Regions from separate parts of the Paraburkholderia sp. HP33-1 genome, predicted to be linked through region 2. Evidence: riboswitches for the same ligand, from Rfam matches in the RefSeq annotation. Region 2 holds a riboswitch; the other holds the start of a gene.
The links. A riboswitch is a leader RNA that binds a small molecule or an ion and turns the genes downstream of it on or off. The one in region 2 is predicted to bind cobalamin.

Region 1: another riboswitch for cobalamin. It lies ahead of cobA (uroporphyrinogen-III C-methyltransferase); the one in region 2 lies ahead of L0U81_RS03745 (FecCD family ABC transporter permease).

What each region holds. Positions count from the first base shown of each region.
Region 1 is NZ_JAJEJR010000002.1:1,278,800-1,289,601, forward strand. It holds gene cobN (cobaltochelatase subunit CobN) at 1-361, opposite strand, end outside; gene cobW (cobalamin biosynthesis protein CobW) at 375-1,466, opposite strand; cobalamin riboswitch at 1,670-1,946, opposite strand; cobalamin riboswitch at 2,027-2,281, shown strand; partial or broken gene cobA (uroporphyrinogen-III C-methyltransferase) at 2,524-3,249, shown strand; gene L0U81_RS33720 (cobalamin biosynthesis protein) at 3,268-3,711, shown strand; gene cobO (cob(I)yrinic acid a,c-diamide adenosyltransferase) at 3,708-4,310, shown strand; gene L0U81_RS21785 (cobyrinate a,c-diamide synthase) at 4,314-5,612, shown strand; gene bluB (5,6-dimethylbenzimidazole synthase) at 5,596-6,255, shown strand; gene L0U81_RS21795 (DUF4136 domain-containing protein) at 6,288-6,902, opposite strand; gene L0U81_RS21800 (CHASE2 domain-containing protein) at 6,944-9,430, opposite strand; gene L0U81_RS21805 (FecR domain-containing protein) at 9,498-10,802, opposite strand, start outside.
Region 2 is NZ_JAJEJR010000001.1:807,613-818,414, forward strand. It holds gene L0U81_RS03700 (c-type cytochrome) at 2-340, opposite strand; gene ilvD (dihydroxy-acid dehydratase) at 471-2,144, opposite strand; gene L0U81_RS03710 (LysR family transcriptional regulator) at 2,302-3,270, shown strand; gene lgt (prolipoprotein diacylglyceryl transferase) at 3,331-4,236, shown strand; gene L0U81_RS03720 (SIMPL domain-containing protein) at 4,328-5,053, opposite strand; gene L0U81_RS03725 (EVE domain-containing protein) at 5,300-5,758, opposite strand; RNA gene ssrS (6S RNA) at 5,900-6,081, opposite strand; gene L0U81_RS03735 (cell division protein ZapA) at 6,149-6,463, opposite strand; gene L0U81_RS03740 (ATPase) at 6,460-6,819, opposite strand; cobalamin riboswitch at 7,040-7,297, shown strand; gene L0U81_RS03745 (FecCD family ABC transporter permease) at 7,389-8,438, shown strand; gene L0U81_RS03750 (ABC transporter ATP-binding protein) at 8,435-9,268, shown strand; gene cobT (nicotinate-nucleotide--dimethylbenzimidazole phosphoribosyltransferase) at 9,312-10,373, shown strand; gene L0U81_RS03760 (adenosylcobinamide-GDP ribazoletransferase) at 10,447-10,802, shown strand, end outside.

The DNA of each region.
Region 1 (10,802 bases), on a different contig from region 2:
CCTGCAGGTCGCCGGAAAACATCGCGAGTGTCTGCTGTTTGCGCTGCGCGAGCGCGACCACCTGCTCGATGCCGTACGGCCAATAGGTTTCGCCGCCAAGATGATCGACCACGACGACGCGCGCGTGCTGCAACACGTCGTCGATATAGAAATCAACCGAGGCCGGTTGACGCAGATACGTGACGTTCGCGAGCCGCACGCTCGGGAAGCCGTCGCCGAGACGCGGCACCACGCTCGCAAGCAGCGACAGCGTGGTGTCGGCGGAACTGAGCACGACGATATCGGCGGGCTGCTGATCGATGCGGATCACGCCCTGTGTATCGTCGACGAAGCCGCCCGGCGTCGTGCGCAGCAGATGCATGCTGGTGCGCCCGTTATGCTGTCGCGATCGACGTTGCGCCGAGCGCCGCGTCGAACGCCTGTTGCAGCGCGTGCTGGTCGAGGTCCTCGCCGATCAGCACGAAGCGGCTCAACGCGCCTTCGCCATTTTCGCCCGCCTGCCAGCGCCGGTCGAAGTAGCTGTCGAAGCGCCGCCCCACGCCCTGGATCACGAGACGCATCGCCGCGCCAGGCAGCGCGGCGAAGCCTTTGACACGGTAAATCGTGTGGTTTTCGACGAGCGTCTGCAAGGCGGCGAGCGCCGCGTCGCGCGACGGCACCGAAGCCTGCACGACGACCGAATCGAATTCGTCGTGGTGGTGATCGGGGTCGTCGGCGGAACCGTGGTGGTCGTGACGCAGGTGAATCGTCTCTTCCGACGCCGCTTCGAGCCCCAGCAGCGTATGCAGATCGAGCTGTCCCTGGTGCGCGCGCACGATCTTCACCTGCGGCGGAATTTCTTCGCGGATCGCAGCTTCCACTTCACGCTGCTGCGCAGCGTCGATCAGATCGGTCTTGTTCAGAATCACCAGATCGGCCGCCGACAACTGGTCTTCGAATAGTTCGTGCAGCGGCGACTCGTGATCGAGATTCGGATCGGCCTTGCGCTGCGCATCGACGGCGACCGGGTTGTCGGCGAACTGGCCGCTCGCGGCGGCCGGGCCGTCCACCACCGTCACCACCGCATCGACCGTGAAGCCGTTGCGGATCTGCAGCCAGTTGAACGCCTGAACGAGCGGCTTCGGCAATGCGAGCCCCGACGTTTCGATCAGCACGTGATCGAGTTCATCGCGTCGCTCAGCGAGCTTTTCCATGACCGGGAAAAACTCTTCCTGCACGGTGCAGCACAGGCAACCGTTCGCGAGTTCATACAGTTGCCCTTCGGTCTCGACGCCGTTTTCATCGCAACCGATGCCGCAGCCCTTGAGGATTTCCCCGTCGATGCCGAGTTCGCCGAACTCGTTGACGATGACCGCGATGCGCTTGCCGCCCGCATGCTGAAGAATGTGCCGCAGCAGCGTAGTTTTGCCGCTGCCGAGAAAGCCCGTGACGATCGTGACGGGAATCTTGCGCAATTGAGTTTGCATCGTGAGGTCCATCCCTTGGCGCTGCACCGGCATGCCGTAAAGTCCACCCGTGCGTGTGCATCGGCTGGCGAAAGGCGCGAATGAAGCACGCGCACCACTGCCAGTGACCACAAAACACGGGGACGAACCACGGTATTGCCGAGACAACGGAAATACAGAAAGCGGAAGTGAGGTCATGAACGCGCCGCCGCATCCCCGCGGCATTCGTTCTGCTTCTTCGGGCCGGTATCCGGGCTGGCGAAAGCGCCGCTTCCCCTTCCCGGCCGAGTGGTTTCTCGACCAGTGGTGATATGTCGACGCGACCTTGCGCGGGGACATCGAAGCCGGCACTGCGGCGCCCGGCTATCGAGCCGGAACCGCTTTCGCTTACCGTTGCGGGGACAGCACAGGTTAGCCGCTCCAGAGCAGATGGCTCCCTGTTTCCCGTTTAACTGCATGCGCACGAACGCGCACGCGGGCACCCAAAGTGCGTGCGAGTGTAGGCCCGCGGCCCTGCGCAGTCAAGGAACGCAGGGTGCCGGAAAGCACCGCCGACGCTTATCCGGCAAGGCGCCATGTGCTATCGTATGCGCGCGTTTGGTGCCCGCACATGCGCTCGCGTGTGCAGTTAAACGGGAAACAGGCAGCGCTTTACGCGTTCAACCTGTGCTGTCCCCGCAACGGTAAGCGACCTGCGGCGCGCGATTCGATCCTGCCTTCGATTCCGACGTGCCGCGCATGCGTTTTTTGATGCCACTGTCCCGCGCAAACGGGAACGGGAAGGCGAAGCGCGTGAGGTCGCCAGCCCGGATACCGGCCAGACGCGGAGGCGGCGCCGGATGCATCCGTGCATCGAGTTGCGCCGCCGGCCGCTGGAATCCGCGGGGAACGGATGTGAAGGCGTTCAAGCGCGACATCGCGCGTTTCGTGGCGTTTTTTCTGGTGAATTCGCCGCGAGCCGCGCGTGGGCGCGCCCGATTTCGCAGTACCGCATGACCTCTATCTCGACCACCGCGCACGCTGTCGCGCGCCGCTTCTCTTCTCCCCCCACAGCATGGCGCGCGCCATGCACGCCGCGATGACGCGCGCCTGGCTGATCGGCGCCGGGCCCGGCGACGTCGAGCTGATGACGCTGAAGGCTACCCGCGCGCTCGCCCAGGCGGACGTCGTGCTCGTCGACGATCTGGTGAATCCCGAGGTGCTGCAGTTCGCGCGCGCCGACGCGCAAGTCGTGTACGTCGGCAAGCGCGGCGGCCATCCGTCGACGCCGCAAGCGGATATCGTCGCGCAAATGCTCGAGCATCTGCACGCGGGGCGCAGCGTTGCGCGGCTCAAAGGTGGCGATCCGTTCGTGTTCGGCCGCGGCGGCGAAGAGTTGCAGGCGCTGCAGGCCGCGGGTATCGACGCCGACGTGATCAACGGCATCACGGCCGGCATCGCCGCGCCGGCGACGCTCGGCATTGCGGTCACGCATCGCGACTACGCGCAGGGCGTCGTGTTCGTCACGGGCCACGGCGCCGGCAGCGGTGAGCCCGACTGGGCCGCGCTCGCCGCGACGCGCATGACGCTTGTGATCTATATGGGCATGCGGCGGCTCGGCGACATCGCCGACGCGTTGCTCGCCGCCGGCATGTCTGCCGATATGCCCTGCGCGGCGATCGAATCGGCGACGCGGCCCGAGCAGCGTCACGTGCTTACGCCGCTGCGCGAGTTTGCCGATGCCGTCACGCGAGCGCGGCTCGGCTCGCCGGCGATCGTCGTGATCGGCCGCGTGGCGTCGCTCGCGCTTGCGCGTGATGCGGCCCAACGCGACGCACGCTCGATGAAAACGCTGAGCGTCGGCATCGGTTGCCGCTTGCACAGCGAAGCCGCTGATATCGAAACTGCCGTGCGCGCAGCGCTCGGATCGAATGACTTCGCGCAGATCCGCACCATCGCGACGATCGACACCAAAGTCAACGAAGCAGGCCTGCTCGAATTCTGCTCACGCCATCAGCTACCGCTGCAACTGTTCAGCCGCGAGCAGATCGCCGCCGTACCGGTCGCGTCGCCGTCGGTGGCCGCGCATGCGCATCTCGGCGTCGACGGTGTGTGCGAGCCGTGCGCGCTGTTGGCCGCAGGAGCGTCAAACACCGCGACAACCGCGCAACATGCACGTCTCGTCGTACGCAAGACCGCGCACGGCGGCGTCACCGTGGCGATCGCAGCGGCGAACCACGCCGCGCCCCCATTCCATCCCGCCCCTCAAGACCAGGACCCCCGATGAAAACCGATACCGAATCGCATCAACGCATGACCGAACGCCGCCGCGAAGGCCACGAAAAGAAACAGGCCAGCGCGACCGTCGAAAAAGGCCTGCTGATCGTCAACACCGGCACCGGCAAGGGCAAGAGCACGGCCGCGTTCGGCATGGCCGTGCGCGTGCTCGGCCACGGCATGCGGCTCGGCGTCGTGCAGTTCATCAAGGGCGCGCTGCATACGTCCGAGCGCGACTTCCTTGGCGCAATCGCGCAATGCGATTTCGTGACGATGGGCGACGGCTACACCTGGAACACGCAGAACCGCGAGGCCGACATGGCGACCGCGCGCAAGGGCTGGAACGAAGCGCGACGGATGATCGAAAGCGGCGATTACCAGATGGTGATCCTCGACGAGCTGAACACCGTGCTCAAGTACGAATACCTGCCGCTCGACGAAGTGCTCGCCGTGATCAACGCCCGTGCGCCGATGCTGCACGTCGTCGTGACCGGCCGTCACGCGCCCGACGCGCTGATCGAAGCCGCCGACCTCGTCACCGAAATGCGCGCGATCAAGCATCCGTATCGCGAGCAGGGCGTGAAGGCGCAGCGCGGCGTGGAGTTCTGAGCGATGTCAGCGTGCCCCGCGCTGTTCATCAGCGCGCCCGCGTCGGGACAAGGCAAGACCACGATCACAGCTGGGCTCGCGCGCTATCACCGGCGGCTCGGACGGCGGGTGCGCGTGTTCAAGACCGGCCCGGATTTTCTCGATCCGATGATTCTCGCGCGCGCGAGCGGCGCGCCGGTGCTGTCGCTCGATCTGTGGATGGTCGGCGAAAGCGCGTGCCGTAACCTGCTCGCGCAGGCCGCGCAGGAGGCTGATCTGATCCTGATCGAGGGCGTGATGGGCCTGTTCGACGGCACGCCGAGCAGCGCCGATCTCGCGGCCGCCTTCGGCGTGCCCGTCCTCGCGGTCATTTCCGCGCAGGCGATGGCACAGACGTTCGGCGCGCTCGCCTTCGGCCTCGCGCGCTTTCGGCCGCAACTGCCATTTCATGGCGTGCTCGCGAACCGCGTCGGTTCGGCGCGGCACGCGCAGATGCTGCAGGAAGCACTGCCGCCTGAGATGCGCTGGTGCGGCCACATTGCGGCGAGCGACGAGATCACGCTGCCCGACCGCCACCTCGGATTGCACCAGGCCGACGAAATCGACGATCTCGAAGCGCGCCTCGAACGTGCGGCCGACACGCTCGCCTCGACCGCGCTCGCCGAGCTACCGGCGCCGGTCGATTTCGGTGCGCCCGTACCCGCAGCGTTGCCGCGTCTGCTCGAAGGCAAGCACATCGCGATCGCACGCGACGCCGCCTTCTCGTTCATCTATCCGGCCAACCTCGCGCTACTCGAAGCGCTCGGCGCGCGGCTCAGCTATTTCTCGCCGCTCGCCGACGAACCCGTGCCCGACGACGCGCACGCGCTCTATCTGCCGGGCGGCTATCCCGAGTTGCACGCGGCGGCGCTCGCGGGCAACGCAAACAGCGCCGCGGCGATCCGCGCGCACGTCGAAGCGGACAAACCGCTCGTCGCCGAATGCGGGGGTATGCTCTATCTGCTGGAGACGCTGACCAACAAGCAAGGCACGAGCACGCCGATGCTCGGTCTGCTGCCCGGTCACGCGACGATGCAAACGCGCTTCACGTCGCTCGGCATGCAGCAGATCGACGGCCCGCACGGAACGCTGACCGGCCACACGTTTCACTACTCGAAGCTCGCCACACCGCTCGCGCCGCAAAGCTTCGCCACGCGCGCGCACAGTGACGCGCCCGGCGAAGCGATTTTCCGCGTCGGCTCGATTGTGGCAACCTATATGCACGCTTACTGGCCCTCCAACCCGGCCTTCACGGCCGCCCTCTTTCATGGCGAAGCCTTTTGACGACTCCGAGCGCGACGCGGTCTATCGCGCGATTTACGAACGCCGCGACATGCGTCACTTCGTGCCCGATCCGGTCGATCCCGCGGTGCTGCGGAGGCTGCTCGACGCGGCGCATCACGCGCCGAGCGTCGGCTTCATGCAGCCCTGGCGCATCGTGCGCATCACCGATGCGGCACTGCGCACGGGCTTGCGCGACATCGTCGAACGCGAACGGCTCGCGACCGCCGACGCGCTCGGCAAGCGCCGCGACGAGTTCATGAAACTGAAGGTGGAAGGCATGCGCGAATGCGCGGAGCTGCTCGTGATCGCGCTGATGGACGGCCGCGAGCGTCACGTCTTCGGCCGCCGCACGTTGCCGGAGATGGACCTCGCGTCGGTTGCGTGCGCGATCCAGAACATGTGGCTCGCCGCGCGCGCGGAGGGACTCGGGCTCGGCTGGGTGTCGCTATTCGATGTCGACGCGGTGCATCAGCTTCTGGGCATGCCGGAAGGCGCGCGGCCGGTTGCGATCCTGTGCCTCGGTCACGTCGACGCGTTCTATAGCGAGCCGATGCTGGAAACGGAGCGCTGGGCGAGCCGTCTGCCGCTCGCCGATTGCGTGTTCGAAAACCGCTGGCCGCGGGACGAGCCAGCGCAGAAATAGCGCATACACGCGGACCGCCCCCGCGCTTCGTATCAGCGCTGCAGCGGCTTCATCGACTCGACGTTCGGCACGCCGCTCGCCTGGTCAACGCTGAACTTCACGCGCCAATCGGCCGGCGGGTCGAACGGCAGCTTCGCGAGCGCGGTTTTCACGAGCAAGGGCTGCGCATGCAGCGGGTCCGCGTCGCGATCGAAAAACACCGCGCTGACCTTGTAGCGTTCGGTGCCGCTCCCGTAGTCGAAGAAGCGCAACGTCAGCGCGTGCTGATACTCGCGTCCCAACAGCAGCGCGCCAAGACCGTCGCCGCCCGCGCCGCAATCGGGGGGCGCGCAATCCTCGCCGCCAACGCCGATCGACGCCGGCCGCGTGCTATACGCCATCGACAGCAGATAGTGCGCGGGCTTGCCCGCCGTATCGACGAACCCGTGTTTCGCCAGCTCCTCGCGCAGCAGCTTTTCGGCTTGCGGATGGTCGGCGCTGTCGTCCTGCGGCTGCGTGCGCGCGAACGAGTAGGTCTGCTCGCCTTGCAGCGCAACGGCGTGGTCGGCGCCGTTACCGGACACGCTGTGTACGTCGGCACTCAGGTTCGCACAACCGGTGAGGCTCGCCGCAGCCATCGCGGCACAGAGGTGAGCGATCTTTGCCATTGCTGTTTTCTCTCCAGTACATCGAATACGTCAAAGGCGCGTCAGGCGCTCCCCGCGCTCGATTCGTCGAGCTGGGCGTGGTCGAGCGCGGGCAGCAGGATCGTGACGGCCGTACCCTCACCGGGCGCGCTGACGACCTCGACGCTGCCGCCGTGGCGCGTGACGACGGTTTTGATGAACGCCATGCCGAGTCCCGCGCCCCCCACGTCCGGCCGCTCGGCCTCGTGAAAGCGGCGAAAGCGCTCGAACAGCCCGGCCTGCTGTTCCTTCGGGATGCCATAGCCCTGGTCGCGGATCGTGCAAGCCACTCGCCCTGCCGCGCTGCCCGCGCGCTTTGCCGCAGGTTGGCTCGCGAAGCTGCACACGACGCGCGTGTCAGGCGGACTGTACTTGACCGCGTTGTTCAGAATGTTGACGAGCGCGCGTGTCATCAGCGAACGGTCGGCGCAGATCCAGGGGGCGTCGGCGGCGTCGCCACCGGTTTCCGTATGCAGCGCGATGCGCTTCGCGTGCGCCTGCGGCCAGACCTCGTCGCTCGCGTCGATCACGAGTTCGGTCAGGTTCAGCGGCTCGAGCACATAGGTCTGCGATTCGGCGCGCGCCAGTTGCACGAAGTCGTCGGCGAGCGTCAGCGCGCGCTGCGCGTAACGTTCGATACGCCCGAGCAGGTTGCGCGCGAGCACCGGCTCGGTTCGCGCGCGCTCGATTTCGACCAGCGCAATGATCGATGACTGCGGCGAGCGCATGTCGTGCGACAGCAGCCGCAGCGCGTCCTCACGTTGACGCTCGGCCGCATGCAGCGCCGACACGTCGACCAGACCGGCGATCCAGCCGGTCGTCTCGCCCCGCGCGTTGGTGCAGGTCGCGTAGCGCAACAGATGATCGCGCTCGTTCGTGTCGCGCACCTCGACGCCCTGCGCCATCAGCGCTTCAAACTCGCGGCGCGTCGGATCGAGCAGCGCCGGCCAGTGCGCGTGCGCGTACAGATTGCGCTCGTGGTCCGAGGCCGCGCCGGCGTCGATCGTTTTGACGAGCGTGAGACCGCCGAGCACGCTCTGCATCGGCTGGCCCTCGGGCATCGGCGCGCCCAGCCGGGCAAAATGCGCTTTCGCCGCATGATTCGCGATCAGCACGACGCCAGCCAGATCGCTGACGAGAATCGGCTCCGGCACGCTATCGAGGCTGTCCCACACGAAGCGCTTCATGTCCTGCACCCGTTGCGCGGCCTGAGCCATCAGCGCCATGTGCTGCTCGAGCACGTCGCCGCCGAACTCGCGGCGGCGCTTCGGCGTTTCGGGCAGCAGATGCGGCTCTTCGGCGAGGCGTTGCAACTCACCACGCAGATACGCCATCGTCATTTCGAGGCGGCGCCAGTTCCAGATCGGATAGACGATCACGACGCCGAGGATCGCCGGCACCGGCGATACCCACAGCCTGCCGCCGTAGAGCAGAACCGCGCTGCCGGCCGCCGCGAGCAGCACCAGAGCGCCGGTCAGCAACAGCGAGCGACGCGGCGACAGCACGAGAAAGCCGGCGAGCAGCGCGGCGAGCGGCCCGAGCGCCGCCGCGCACACGACCCACTGCCCAACCGGCTCGATCTCGCGGCCGCTCAGCAGCGTGTCGAGCACGTTTGCATGGATGTCGACGCCGGGCAGCGGACCCAGCTCGCCCGACACCGGCGTCGCAAAACGGTCGTACAGACCCGACGCGGTCACGCCGATCACGACGATGCGCCCGCGCAACCGATCGGCCGGCACCTTGCCAGCCAGTACGTCGGCGAAACTAAGCTTCGCGAAGCGAGCGGCATTCGGCCCGAACGGAATCAGGAAGCGGCCTTCGCCGCCGTCGTTGCTGCCGCGCGCGGGCTCGTTCGAGCGGCGCGGCGGCAGCCCGTCGCGCAGATGCAGCTTGCCTCGTTCGACCGCATCGGCCACGAGCACCATCAGTTGCGGCCAGCGCGAAGCGTCGTCGCCCTGGAAGCGCGCGACGCTGCGTGTGATGCCATCGCCGTCCACCTCGAAATTGATGTGACCGAGCCCGGCCGCCGCCTGCGCGAGCGGCGCGACGGGTTCGTCGACGGTGCGCTCGCCAGTCGCGTCGGGTGGTGTCAGCAGCACGGGCAGATAGGTCTGAGAGAGCGCGATTGCGTGGGCGAGCTGGGCGTCGTCGGCGTTGGGCTCCGTGAACAGCACGTCATAGATCACGGCGGCGGGTTTGGCCGCGGCGATCTGTTCGAGCAGCCGCGCATGCACGCTGCGCGGCCACGGCCAGCGGCCGAGCTGGTTGATGCTCGGGTTGTCGATCTCGATGACGACGATGTCGGACAGCAGCGGCTGCTCGCGCAGGTTCAGAAGCCGGTCATATACCAGCTGATCGATGCCGGTGCTCACGCGCCCGAACGACGCCGCCAGGATCACGACGATGCCGAGCAAACCAACGCTCATCCACTCGATCAGAAAGCGCCGGCCGGCGCGCCGTCCAAGACGGGCACGCGGATCGAGGCTCAGACGCGTAGAAGTGGCGGGCAATGGACGATGTAATCCGGAACGTGGAGACGGCCAGTCCAGCAGGCCTGGCCACGAGAATCTACCAGCGTCAGCGCGCGAGCGTAAAGGAGCGGACCGCGCTGCTCTTCTCGTAGAAGCGGCCGTGGTCGAACTGCTCGGCGACGATCGTCCAGTAGTAGACGCCCGGCGGCAGATCGCTGATCACCAGCTCGCCGCCCGGCAAGTCGGTTCGATCGACGACCGGATGGCTCAGATCGGCCGTCTTCGCCAGCATGAAACGGAAACGCGTCGGCACGTTGCTGTGGCTGACGAACCAGCGGAATTCGTAGTCGCGGCTACCCGCGCGCGGCGCGGCCGAAGCGTCCAGCTCGAGCTGGCGGCGCTCGAACGCGTACACGTTCGGCAGGCCGTCGAGGCCGTTGCTATCGGTCGACGCGACCCGCACGAAGTACGTGCCGTCCGGCAGATCGCCGAAGTCGGCGTGCGGCGCGCTCACGCGCAGATCGCGCACCAGATCGAGCTGATCGGCGTCGTGAGAAATCTGTAGCCGATAGCCGACCGCGTGCTCGGCAGGATTGACGTCGAACGCGACGGTTTTGCCGTCCTGCACACGCGCAGGACGCGCGAGCGCAGGGGCCGGCAGCAGGTCGACCGGACGGCCGATCGCGTTGCCCGAGCGCGTGACATTGCCGCAGCTCGCCAAGAGCAACTGCTCGGACGCCTGCAGCGGCACGCCCGGCGCCGGCGTGGCGCGCGGGCCCCGCCGCGTGGCCGGATCGACGCCGACTGCGCCGTCGAGCACGGCCACCGCCGTGGTCTGCGTGCTGCCGTCGTAATCGACGCGAAAACGCGTGCCGCGCACCCCCGCGACCACCGAAGGCGAACGGATCTGGAAGCGATCGTCGCGTCGCGTCGCACGCGTGACCTGGCTCTCGACCTCGCCGCGGCGCAGCTCGAAGATGCGATCGGCCACGCCGGTCAGCGTGACGTGTCGCAGTCTTTCGATATTGAGTTCGCCGTTCTGCGCGACGGTCACGTACGAGCCGTCGGGCAGTTCGAGCGTCGCGAAACCGTTCGCGCCGGTGCGCAAGCGATCGCCCTCGGCAAGCGTTGCACCGGTTTTCAGCGGCAGATAGGGGCTTGAGTCGAACGCTTGCTCGACCGGACCGCTGGTCGCGACGACGCGAGCGCTGTCCCGATCCTGGCGCAGCCTTCCGGCCGGCAGACGCAGTACGATGCCGGCCGGCATGCGGCGCGGTGCGGGCACGTGGTTCAGGCGGCTCAACAGCGCCCAATCGGTCGGGTCGGCCATGTAGCGAGCGGCGATGTCGTATAGCGTGTCGCCTGCGCGCGTCGTGTACGAAGCGTAGACCGGTGGCGCCTTCGCGCCGGC
Region 2 (10,802 bases):
GTTATTTGAGCGTCAACACCCAGGCCGCCAGCGTGGCCGCCTGATCCGGCGTGAGCTGAGTGTTCGCCGGCATCGGCACGGTTCCCCATACGCCGGTGCTGCCATCGAGGATCTTGTGCTTCAGGTAGGTCGCGGCGTCCTCACGTCCTGCATAGCGGGCTGCGACATCGTGCAGCGAGGGTCCCATGAACGGGCGCGTGACCGAGTGGCAGCTCATGCAGTTCTTCTGCTGTGCAAGCGCGAGGCCGGCTGCTTCGGCATGGGCGGCGGGACTGGCTGCGCTCAATGTGGCGGCGAGCGCAACAATGGCTGCTACGGCTGCGTACGACATCGATTTCATTATGGTCTCCGCCAGTGCAGATGCCCGGCTCGTGGTGCACGCATTATAAGAGCAAAGGGGCGCACGGTTTTCCGGGCGCCCCTTTGCGTTTCTGCGTAGCGTGGCGGCGGGTTTGCCACTGTGACCGTGATCAGCCCGTCACCGCCCCCCGATTCGCCGGCTGCGCGAGCGCGAAATACTTCGCCATCACGCCGCGTGTGTAGCGCGGCTTCGGAGCCTGCCACACGGCGCGGCGGCGCTGCAGCTCGGCGTCGTCGATGTTCAGTTGCAGCAGCAGCCGGTGCGCGTCGATCGTGATCGAATCGCCTTCCTGCACGAGCGCGATCGTGCCACCGACGAACGCTTCCGGCGCGACGTGTCCGACCACCATACCCCAGGTGCCGCCCGAGAAGCGGCCGTCGGTGATGAGCCCGACCGATTCGCCGAGTCCCTTGCCGATGATCGCCGAGGTCGGCGCGAGCATCTCCGGCATGCCGGGGCCGCCCTTCGGGCCCAGGTAGCGCAGCACGACGACGTCGCCGGCGACGATCCTGTCGGCGAGGATCGCTTCGAGCGCGCTCTGCTCGTCGTCGAACACGCGGGCCGGGCCCGTGATGACCGGGTTCTTCAGCCCCGAGATCTTGGCGACCGCACCGTGTTCGGCGAGATTGCCCTTCAGAATCGCAAGATGGCCCTCCGCGTAGAGCGCCTTGTCGATCGGGAAGATCACCTGCTGGTCGCTGCGCGGTTTGCCGGGCACGTCTTTCAGTTCCTCGGCGATCGTTCTGCCGGTGATCGTGATGCAATCGCCGTGCAGAAGCCCGGCGTCGAGCAGGATCTTCAGCACCTGCGGGATGCCGCCCGCCTTGTGCAGATCGGTGGCGACATACTGGCCCGACGGCTTCAGGTTGCAGATCACCGGCACTTTCTTGCGCATGCGCTCGAAGTCCTCGATCGTCCATTCGACCTCGGCCGCGTGCGCGATCGCCAGATAGTGGAGCACCGCGTTGGTCGAGCCGCCGGTCGCCATGATCACGGCGACCGCGTTTTCGATCGACCGCTTCGTGATGATGTCGCGCGGCTTCAGATCCTTCTTGACCGCTTCGACGAGCACGCGCGCCGACTCCGCGGCCGAGTCGACCTTCTCCTGATCGGGGTTCGCCATCGTCGACGAATACAGCAGCGACATGCCGAGCGCCTCGAACGACGAGCTCATCGTGTTGGCCGTGTACATGCCGCCGCACGAACCGGTCGACGGACACGCGTTCTTCTCGATACCCTCGAAGTCCTCCTGCGACATGCGGCCGGCCGTGAATTCGCCGACCGCTTCGAACGACGACACGATCGTCAGATCGGTGCCCTTCCAGTTGCCCGGACGGATCGTGCCGCCGTACACGTAGATGCCCGGCACGTTCATGCGCGCGAGGCCGATCATGCCGCCCGGCATGTTCTTGTCGCAGCCGCCGATCACGACCACCCCGTCCATCCATTGACCCTGCACGCAGGTCTCGATGCAGTCGGCGATCACTTCGCGCGACACGAGCGAGTACTTCATGCCCTCGGTGCCCATCGACATCCCGTCCGAGATCGTCGGCGTGCCGAAGGTCTGCGGGTTCGCGTCGGCGCGCTTGATCGCGGTGACGGCCGCGTCGGCTAGACGCTGCAGACCGGCGTTGCACGGCGTGATCGTCGAGTGGCCGTTGGCGACGCCGATCATGGGTTTGTCGAAATCCTCCTTCTGGTAGCCGAGCGCGTAGTACATCGAGCGATTCGGTGAACGCGCGATGCCTTGCGTGATGTTCTTCGAACGACGGTTGTAGGCCATGGGGATCTCCCGGTCTGTCGGTTCTGACGGATGCGCGCTGCGGCTTGTGCGCGCATTCGTTCAGTGTAGTGCCGTCGCGCCTCGCGAACAGGCGGTTTTGCCTGGAGTGTGTCGCGTGTATTATTCCGCGCTGTTCAGGTCGTAAAATGTATTAATCATGCTGCCAACGATCCCCGACCTGCGCCAGTTGCGCTACTTTGTCACCGTCGCCGAGGAGAAGCACTTCGGGCGCGCGGCCGCGCGTCTGTCGATGACGCAGCCGCCGCTGTCGCAGGCCATCCGCGCGTTGGAGGAGACGCTTGGCGTCGAGCTGTTCGCGCGCACCAAGCGCTCGGTCGAGCTGACGGCGGTCGGCGCCGATCTGCTGCCCGAGGTGCAGCGGCTGCTCGCGGCCGCCGAAGGGCTGAGGCCGCTTGCGCAGAGCCTCGCGCGCGGCGAGGCGGGCGTGCTGTCGCTGGCGTTCGTGTCGACCGCGGATTACGGCCTGCTGCCGCTCCTGCTGCGCGATTTCGGCGTGCGGCATCCGCGCGTGCGGCTCGAGTTGACCGAGGCGACCAGCGACGTGCAGGTCGAGGAGCTGGTGGCCGGGCGTATCGACGCGGGTCTCGTGATCGCGCCGCTGCCGTCGCGGCACGCGGCGCAACTATCGTGGTTGCCGATCGCGCGCGAGCCGCTCGTGATCGCGATGTCGACGGAAATGGCTCAGCGGGTGCAGGGCGGCGTGAACACCTGCGACAGCCCCGCCGCCGAATGGCTCGACACCCCCGTCAGCCTGCGCGATCTCGCCGATGCGCCGCTCGTGATCTTCCCAAGACGTCTCGCGCCAGGCTTTTATGACATCATTATGGATTGCTACGGCGTCGCGGGCCTCGCGCCGCGGATCGGCCAGGAGGCGATCCAGATGCAGACCATCGTCAGTCTCGTGTCGGCCGGCATGGGCGTCGCACTGGTGCCGCAATCGTTGCGTAACCTGCGCCGCACGGGTGTCGTCTACCGGCCCCTGTCGGAGTCGGTGCCCGCGATCGAGACCGGCCTCGTCTGGCGTACCGACGAAGTCAGTCCGGTGCTGGCGGGCTTTATCGATATCGTGCGCGCGCATGCGGCGAGCGTCGCGTCGCGTGTATAGATCGCGCTTCTGATTCCCTGTAAAAACTGCTTCCGAACCTGAACTGCCCATAATTACACGATGCTCATTCACCCCAATTTCGACCCGGTCGCCATTCATCTAGGGCCGCTCGCCGTGCGCTGGTATGGCCTGATGTACCTCGTGGCGTTCGTCGCGGCGATCGTCGTCGCACGGCTGCGGCTGCGTCTGCCGTATGTCGCCGCGCAAGGCTGGACCGCGAAGGATATCGACGACATGCTGTTCTACGGCGTGCTGGGCACGATCCTCGGCGGACGGCTCGGCTATGTGCTGTTCTACAAGGCGAGCTTCTATTTCGCGCATCCGCTCGACATCGTCAAGGTGTGGGAGGGCGGCATGTCGTTTCACGGCGGCTTTCTCGGCGTGACGCTCGCGATGATCCTGTTCGCGTATCAGCGCAAGCGCTCGTGGCTGCAAGTCACCGACTTCGTCGCGCCGATGGTGCCCACGGGCCTCGCGGCCGGGCGTCTCGGCAACTTTATCAACGGCGAGCTGTGGGGTCGCGTGACCGATCCGTCCGCGCCGTGGGCGATGCTGTTCCCGGGCGCCGCACCCGACGACGCCGCGTGGCTCACCGCGCATCCGCAACTGGCCGCGCAATGGCATCTGAACGAAGTGTTCGCGCAATATCACATGCTGCCGCGGCATCCGTCGGAACTGTACGAAATCGCGCTCGAAGGCGTGGCGCTGTTCTTCGTGCTGATCTTCTTCTCGCGCAAGCCGAAGCCGCTCGGCGCGATTTCCGCGATGTTCCTGATCGGCTACGGCCTCGCACGCTTCACGGTCGAATTCGCGCGCGAGCCGGACGATTTCCTGGGCCTGCTGGCGATGGGGCTGTCAATGGGCCAGTGGCTGTCGCTGCCGATGATCCTCGCGGGCATCGGCCTGATGGTGTGGGCGTATCGCCGGGGGCGTCGCGAGCCGGCGCAGGCGGTTGGTGCGAACTGAGCCACGCACGCTCGGGTAGCGCAGCAAGCGCTGCATAAAAAAACGCCACGGCATCGTGGGATGCCGTGGCGTTTCTATTTGCGCTTGCGCATCACTTCATCTGCACCGACCCCGACACGTTGACCGTCACGGTCGACGTGCCGCCTTCGATTGGCATCGGCGCGCCCTTGGCGTCGGCACCCATCGCGCGCGCGCTCATCATCATCATCGGACGCGGCATCACGCCGCTGTGACTCACGTTGACCTCGCGGATCGAATAGCCGCTAAAGCCGAATGCCTGCGAGGACGACGCGGCCTGCTCGCGAAACGACTTGATCGCTTCGCCGCTGAGCCTTTGTTCCGCGGCGCGCTGCGCTTCCGGTGACAGCGAGAAGCGTACGTTGCCGACTTGCATGATCGATGCCATTTGTCCGGCAAGCTTCGATGCAGCCGCGAAGTCGCGCGATTCGAGCACGACTTCCGTACGGCCGCGCCACGTCGAGATGCGTCCGTCGCGGTCGGTCGATGGGAAGATCGAGAACGCGCCCGAGCGTGCCGTCACGCCGGCGACGCCGCGCGCTTTCTGCAACGCCGCATCGGCGCGTTCGTTCAGTGTCGACGTCAGCGACGACGGCTCGCTCGCTTCCTGCTCGTAAAACAGCGTGATTTCGACTTCGTCCTGCGGGACTTCCGCGCTCGCCTGCGCATTCAGCGACAGCACGCCCGCAGGCTGCGGCATCATGCTTTGCGCGCGAGCGAGAACCGGGTTCAGTGCAAGTGCGACAGGCGCGCCAAAGGCGAACGCGAGTGCGAGGGCCCGTGCGGTTTTTTTCGTCATGGCTGGACTCCTTGTTTGAACAGGTGGTGCACGTTCGACGCGCGCGCCGCGCGCTGACGCGATGTTTGACAGATGCGCTGGCGAAAGGGTATGGATGCCGTCGAGCAGTTAGGCCGAGCGATCGCGTTTCGGCAACCGATTAGGCGCGCGTGACCGAGGCTTGGTTCCCCAATTAGCGCATCGCCGCCGCACCGGAAATGATGGCCTGAGCGCGCTCACGACATGTGCCGCGCCGCGCGTTCGCCGTTAAACCAGCTGTTTAGTGATGAAGCGCCATTCGGCTTCCGTCACGGGCGTGATTGACAGACGGTTGCCTTTGGCTAGCACGCGCATATCCTCCAACTCGGCATGCTCGCGCAAGGCAGCAAGCGAAATCAGCGGAATTTTCTTTTTGAACACGACGTCGACGAGTAACCAGCGCGGCGTTTCCGGCGACGACTTCGCGTCGTAGTACGGACTCTTCTTATCGAACTGGGTCGGGTCTGGATAAGCGGTCGACGACACTTCCGCGATGCCCGCAATGCCGGGCTCCGGACAGCTCGAATGATAGAAGAGCACGCCGTCGCCGATCTGCATCACGTCGCGCATGAAGTTGCGCGCCTGATAGTTGCGCACGCCGGTCCACGGCAAGGTGCGATGCGGTGCGTTGGCGAGATCGTCGATGCTTGCCTCGTCCGGTTCGGACTTCATCAGCCAGTAGCGCATGAATCAGAGTGAGCGTGTGAGGTTGAACGAGGCACGGGAGGGGCAGGCGCGTGCAGAAAAGCCCTTGAAAAAGGCCCTCAAACGAAAAACGGCTGCCAAAGAAAAAACGGCACCGAACCGAAGTCCGGTGCCGTTCCAGATAAGGTCCCCGCCTTAGCCGCTAGGCCGGCATCCTGAACCGAGGGTTCAGAATTGGTCGCAGTTAGCAACACTTCGGGTACATCAGACAGAGTGACGCGCACGCCCGTGCTACAAATTTCCGCAACCGTGCACATGGCATTGGTTCAAGGAATATATGACCTTGGCGAACCAGGCAGGGAAGCAAACTAGTAAAGCTACAACACACCAACCTTTGAACACGCGACCGGTTCGACACCGGCCTGCTACTGCTTACTGCAAGCTGTACTGTTGAATCACAGTACCTAGCTGTTCGTTCATTTGCTGCATTGTACGCCGGATTTCTTCAGCGGGAAATGCTTCTCCGTGTCGCACGCTGCTTTGCAGCTTAAGCAGTTCCGATGCCAGTGACAGTGCAGCCATCACGGCAATGCGATCCGTGCCGCGCATGTTGCTGCCGCTGCGGATCTTCTTCATCTCGGCGTCGACGCGCGCGACCGCTTCGAGCAGCGCGCCTTCCGTTTCCGGCGAGCAGGCGAGACGATAAGGTACGTCGAGAATCGATACTTCGATCTGCTTGGTGGTCATGCGTTTTCTCCGTGGCGGCTTACGTCGCTTTCCGCTTCCTCGTGTTCGGGCTGGGCGGACTCGAGCAGATCGAGCTGGTTATCCGGTTCGCTGCTCGCGCGTGCGCGCGGCAATTTCTCGAGAATCGCATTCAGGCGCACCTGAGCGTCGTCGATCTTGGCGGACAGAGCGTCGCGTTCCGCCTGCAGTGCATTGCGCTCTTCGCGCAATTGCGCGAGCTCCGCGTGCGTTGCTTCTACTTCGGCACGCGTTTGCGCGAGTTGCTCTTCGAGCGCGAGCCGCGCTTCGTGGTGGCGCTGGCTGATCGCAATCAGCTTGCCGATATTCTGGGAGAGTGATTCGAGTTCGGTGAGCATGTGCTGCGTCCTCTAAAGACATCGCATTTTAGCGCGGAATATTACAGGTTCCGACAATTGTCTCGTTTCGAGACGTAACAGCATCGCTTCGTACGCGTTCGCTCCGTCTCATGTTGTCGACCATAAGATAAAAAACCGGACATCTATCGGACAATAATCTGCATTCAACAGAACGGATTGCGTACCGCCTGACCTTTCTTGACGCCCCGCGAGGCCGCTCCTAAACTTCCCGCACTCTGGTGCCCGCGCGCTTGTCGGTGCGGGCAGTTAAACGGGAAGCAGGGCGCGCGGTACCAAAACAGATGCGCGAACCTGTGCTGCTCCGCAACGGTAAGCGAGGGCATGTGCTGTGCTCATGCAGGTCGGTCCTGGTCGCAGGTTCGAAGTTCAACATGCGAGTGTGCCACTGCGCGTCACGCGTGGGAAGGCGGGATTGACGTGTCGTAGCCCGGATACCGGCCAGACATAAGGGACGTCCCCCCACGAAAACGTTAAACAAAGGGGCGCCTCGTGACGCGTCGGCCTGCGAGAATGCAGGCCGCGCACGCTATCCAAAGGAATGTCGTCCCATGCTGTCCCCTGTCGCGATAGAGACGCCGCGCCCGATGAACGCGAAACGCGCAGCGGCGATCTGGCTCGGGCTCGCGCTCGTCGCCGTAGCGGTGCTCGGCGCGTCCCTCGTGCTCGGCAGCGTGCCGCTCGCGCCATCGCGCGTGCTGGCGGCGCTCGTGCCTGCGCACACGTTTGGCGGCGCGGGCACCGACGATCTCGCCGGCGAAATCGTACGTACGTTGCGCTTGCCGCGCGCGCTCGCGGGCTTCGCGTGCGGCGCGTTGCTCGCGCTCGCCGGCGCGCTGCTGCAGGTGCTGCTGCGCAATCCGCTGGCCGAGCCGTATGTGCTCGGCGTGTCGGGCGGCGCGGCAAGCTTTGCGCTCGTCGCGATGATCGCGGGCGGCGCATGGTGGATCGTCGATGCGAGCGCGTTCGCGGGTGCGCTCGTGTCGATCCTGCTGGTGCTCGGTCTTGCGCGTCGCGAACTATGGCGCGGCGAGCCGCAGGACACATCGCCGCGTTTGCTGTTGACCGGCGTGGTGATCGCGGCGGGGTGGGGCGCGTTGATCACGCTGCTGCTCAATCTCGCGCCCGACAGCCGTCTGCGCGGCATGTTGTTCTGGCTCACCGGCGACCTCAACGGCGGGGCGCTACCGTGGACCGCGCTGATCGCGCTCGCGCTCGTGTTGCTCGCGATCGTGCCGGCCGCACCACGTCTGAACGTGCTGCTGCGTGGCGACGCGGCCGCACAGGCATTAGGCGTCGCGGTGATGCCGCTGCGTTTGCGCGTGTATCTGGTTGCCTCGCTCGCCGCGGCCGCGGCGGTGACGACCGCGGGCACGATCGGCTTCGTCGGTCTCGTCGTGCCGCACGTGCTACGGCTCGCGTTCGGCAACGATCAGCGCATGCTGCTGCCGGCGGCCGCGCTCGGCGGCGGTGTCGCAGTGATGGGCGCGGATCTGATCGCGCGTACCGCGATCGCGCCCGCGCAATTGCCGGTCGGCGTGATTACGTCGCTGGTCGGCGTGCCGGTCTTTCTATGGATGCTGCTCAGGCGCCGCCGATGATGCGAGCCCACGACAGCGCCACCTCTTCCGTGCTGAGCGCGCAACGCCTGACGTTGCGCGCCGGTGCGCGCACCTTGCTCGACGCGTTCACGCACACGTTCTACGCGGGCGAAATCTGGTGTATCGCCGGGCCGAACGGCGCGGGCAAGACGACCTTGCTGTCGACGCTGGCAGGCCTGTTGCAGCCGGCCTCGGGCCATGTCGAACTCGATGGCGCGCGCGTGGCCGACTGGCAACCGCTCCCGCTCGCACGGCGTCGCGCGCTGATGCCGCAAAGCGCGGCCGATGCGTTCAGCGCGAGTGTGCTCGACATCGTGCTGCTGAACCGCTTCCCGCATCTGGGCGGCTGGGGCTGGGAGCGTGACGAGGATCGCGCGGCCGCGCAAGCGGCGCTCGAACGACTCGGTCTCGCGGACTTCGCCGCGCGCGACGTGCTGTCGCTATCGGGCGGCGAGCGTCAGCGCGTCGCGCTCGCGGCCGTGCTGTGCCAGGACGCGCCGCTGTTGTTGCTCGACGAACCGTTGTCCCATCTCGACCTGCATCATCAGATCGACTGCCTCGAAGCACTCACGGCATGGACGCGCGAACCACGCCGTAGTGTGCTGTTCTCATGTCACGATCTGAATCTCGCGCGCCGCTTCGCGACGCACGCATTGCTGCTCGACGGCGCGGGCGGCGCGTATGCGGGTCCGGCGCGCGAGGTGCTGACGCCCGCGCTGACGAGCCGCGCGTTCGGCTATCCGCTGATCCTGATTCGCGATGGCGAGCACGAGGCGCTGATTCCCGCGCCGCGCCCGCGTCACGAATCGCCTGCCGGTCATGACATATAGTCAGGCTGATTATTGACTCTTATTTCCTGTTTCGATCACACCTATGACTCGCTTCCCACTCCCGGCCGGTTTGCCCGCGGTCGCTCCGCTCGATCAAACTCTGCGAGCCGAACTGCAACGGATCATCGATACGCGCACTAAACCGCCCGGCAGCCTCGGCCGGCTCGAAACCCTCGCGCTGCAGATGGGTTTGATCCAGCACACCACGCGTCCTACCGTCGAGCGTCCCGCGATGATCGTTTTCGCGGGCGATCACGGCATCGCCGCCGAAGGCGTGAGCCCATATCCGCAATCAGTGACCGCACAGATGGTCGCGAACTTCCTCGCAGGCGGAGCGGCGATCAACGCGCTGAGCCGCGTCGCGGGTCTCGAACTCGAAGTGGTCAACGCGGGTATCGCGACGCCCCTGCCGTCGACTGACGGGCTCGTCGACATTCCGGTCGGAGGCGGCACGCGCAACTTCGCGCACGAAGCCGCAATGACGCATGCCGAAGCGCTCGCCGCCATGCAGGCGGGCGCTGCGCGCGTGCGTCATCACGCGGCGCTCGGCACGAACGTGATCGGCTTCGGCGAGATGGGCATCGCGAACACGTCGGCGGCCGCGTGCCTGATGAGCCGCCTGTGCGGCGTGCCGATCGACGACTGCGTCGGCCGCGGCACCGGTCTCGACGACGCCGGGCTCGCGAGGAAGCGCAACGTGCTCGCGTCGGCGCTCGCACGCCATGCCGACGCACGCGCGCCGCTCGACGTACTCGCGACCTTTGGCGGCTTCGAGATCGCGATGATGGCGGGCGCGTATCTGGCGGCCGCCGAAGCGCGCATGACGATCCTCGTCGATGGCTTCATCGCGACGTCCGCGCTGCTGGTCGCCGATGCGTTCTCGCCCGAGGTGCGTGAGTACTGTGTGTTCGCGCATGCGTCGAACGAGGCGGGGCATCGGCGCATGCTCGATCATTTCGGTGCGCAGCCGCTGCTGTCGCTCGACATGCGGCTCGGCGAGGGTACGGGCGCCGCGCTCGCGGTGCCGCTGCTGCGCGCGGCGGTGGCTTTCGTCAACGAGATGGCGAGCTTCGATTCGGCGGGCGTCGCGGATCGCGAAGCGTGATGCACATGAGCACACGCTTCGCGAGAATGCGAACCCCGGCCCGTATCGCTGTGAACGCGCACCCGCCACGTCGATGAACCCGCTCGCGGAACTGCGCTACTTCTTCACCGCGCTCGGTTACTTCACGCGCGTGCCGGTGCCGCGCTGGGTCGGCTTCGAGCCGCATTACCTGAACGCGGCGGCGCGCTATTTTCCGCTCGTCGGCGTGTTGGTGGGCGGCTTCAGCGCGCTCGTCTATCTGGCCGCGCTGCGCGTGTTGCCGCCAGGCGTCGCGGTGTTGCTGTCGATGGCCGCATCGCTCATCGTGACGGGCGCATTTCACGAGGACGGTCTTGCCGATTGCATCGATGCGTTCGGTGGCGCATATACCCGCGATGATGCGCTGCGCATCATGCACGACTCGCGCATCGGTGCCTTCGGCGCCATCGC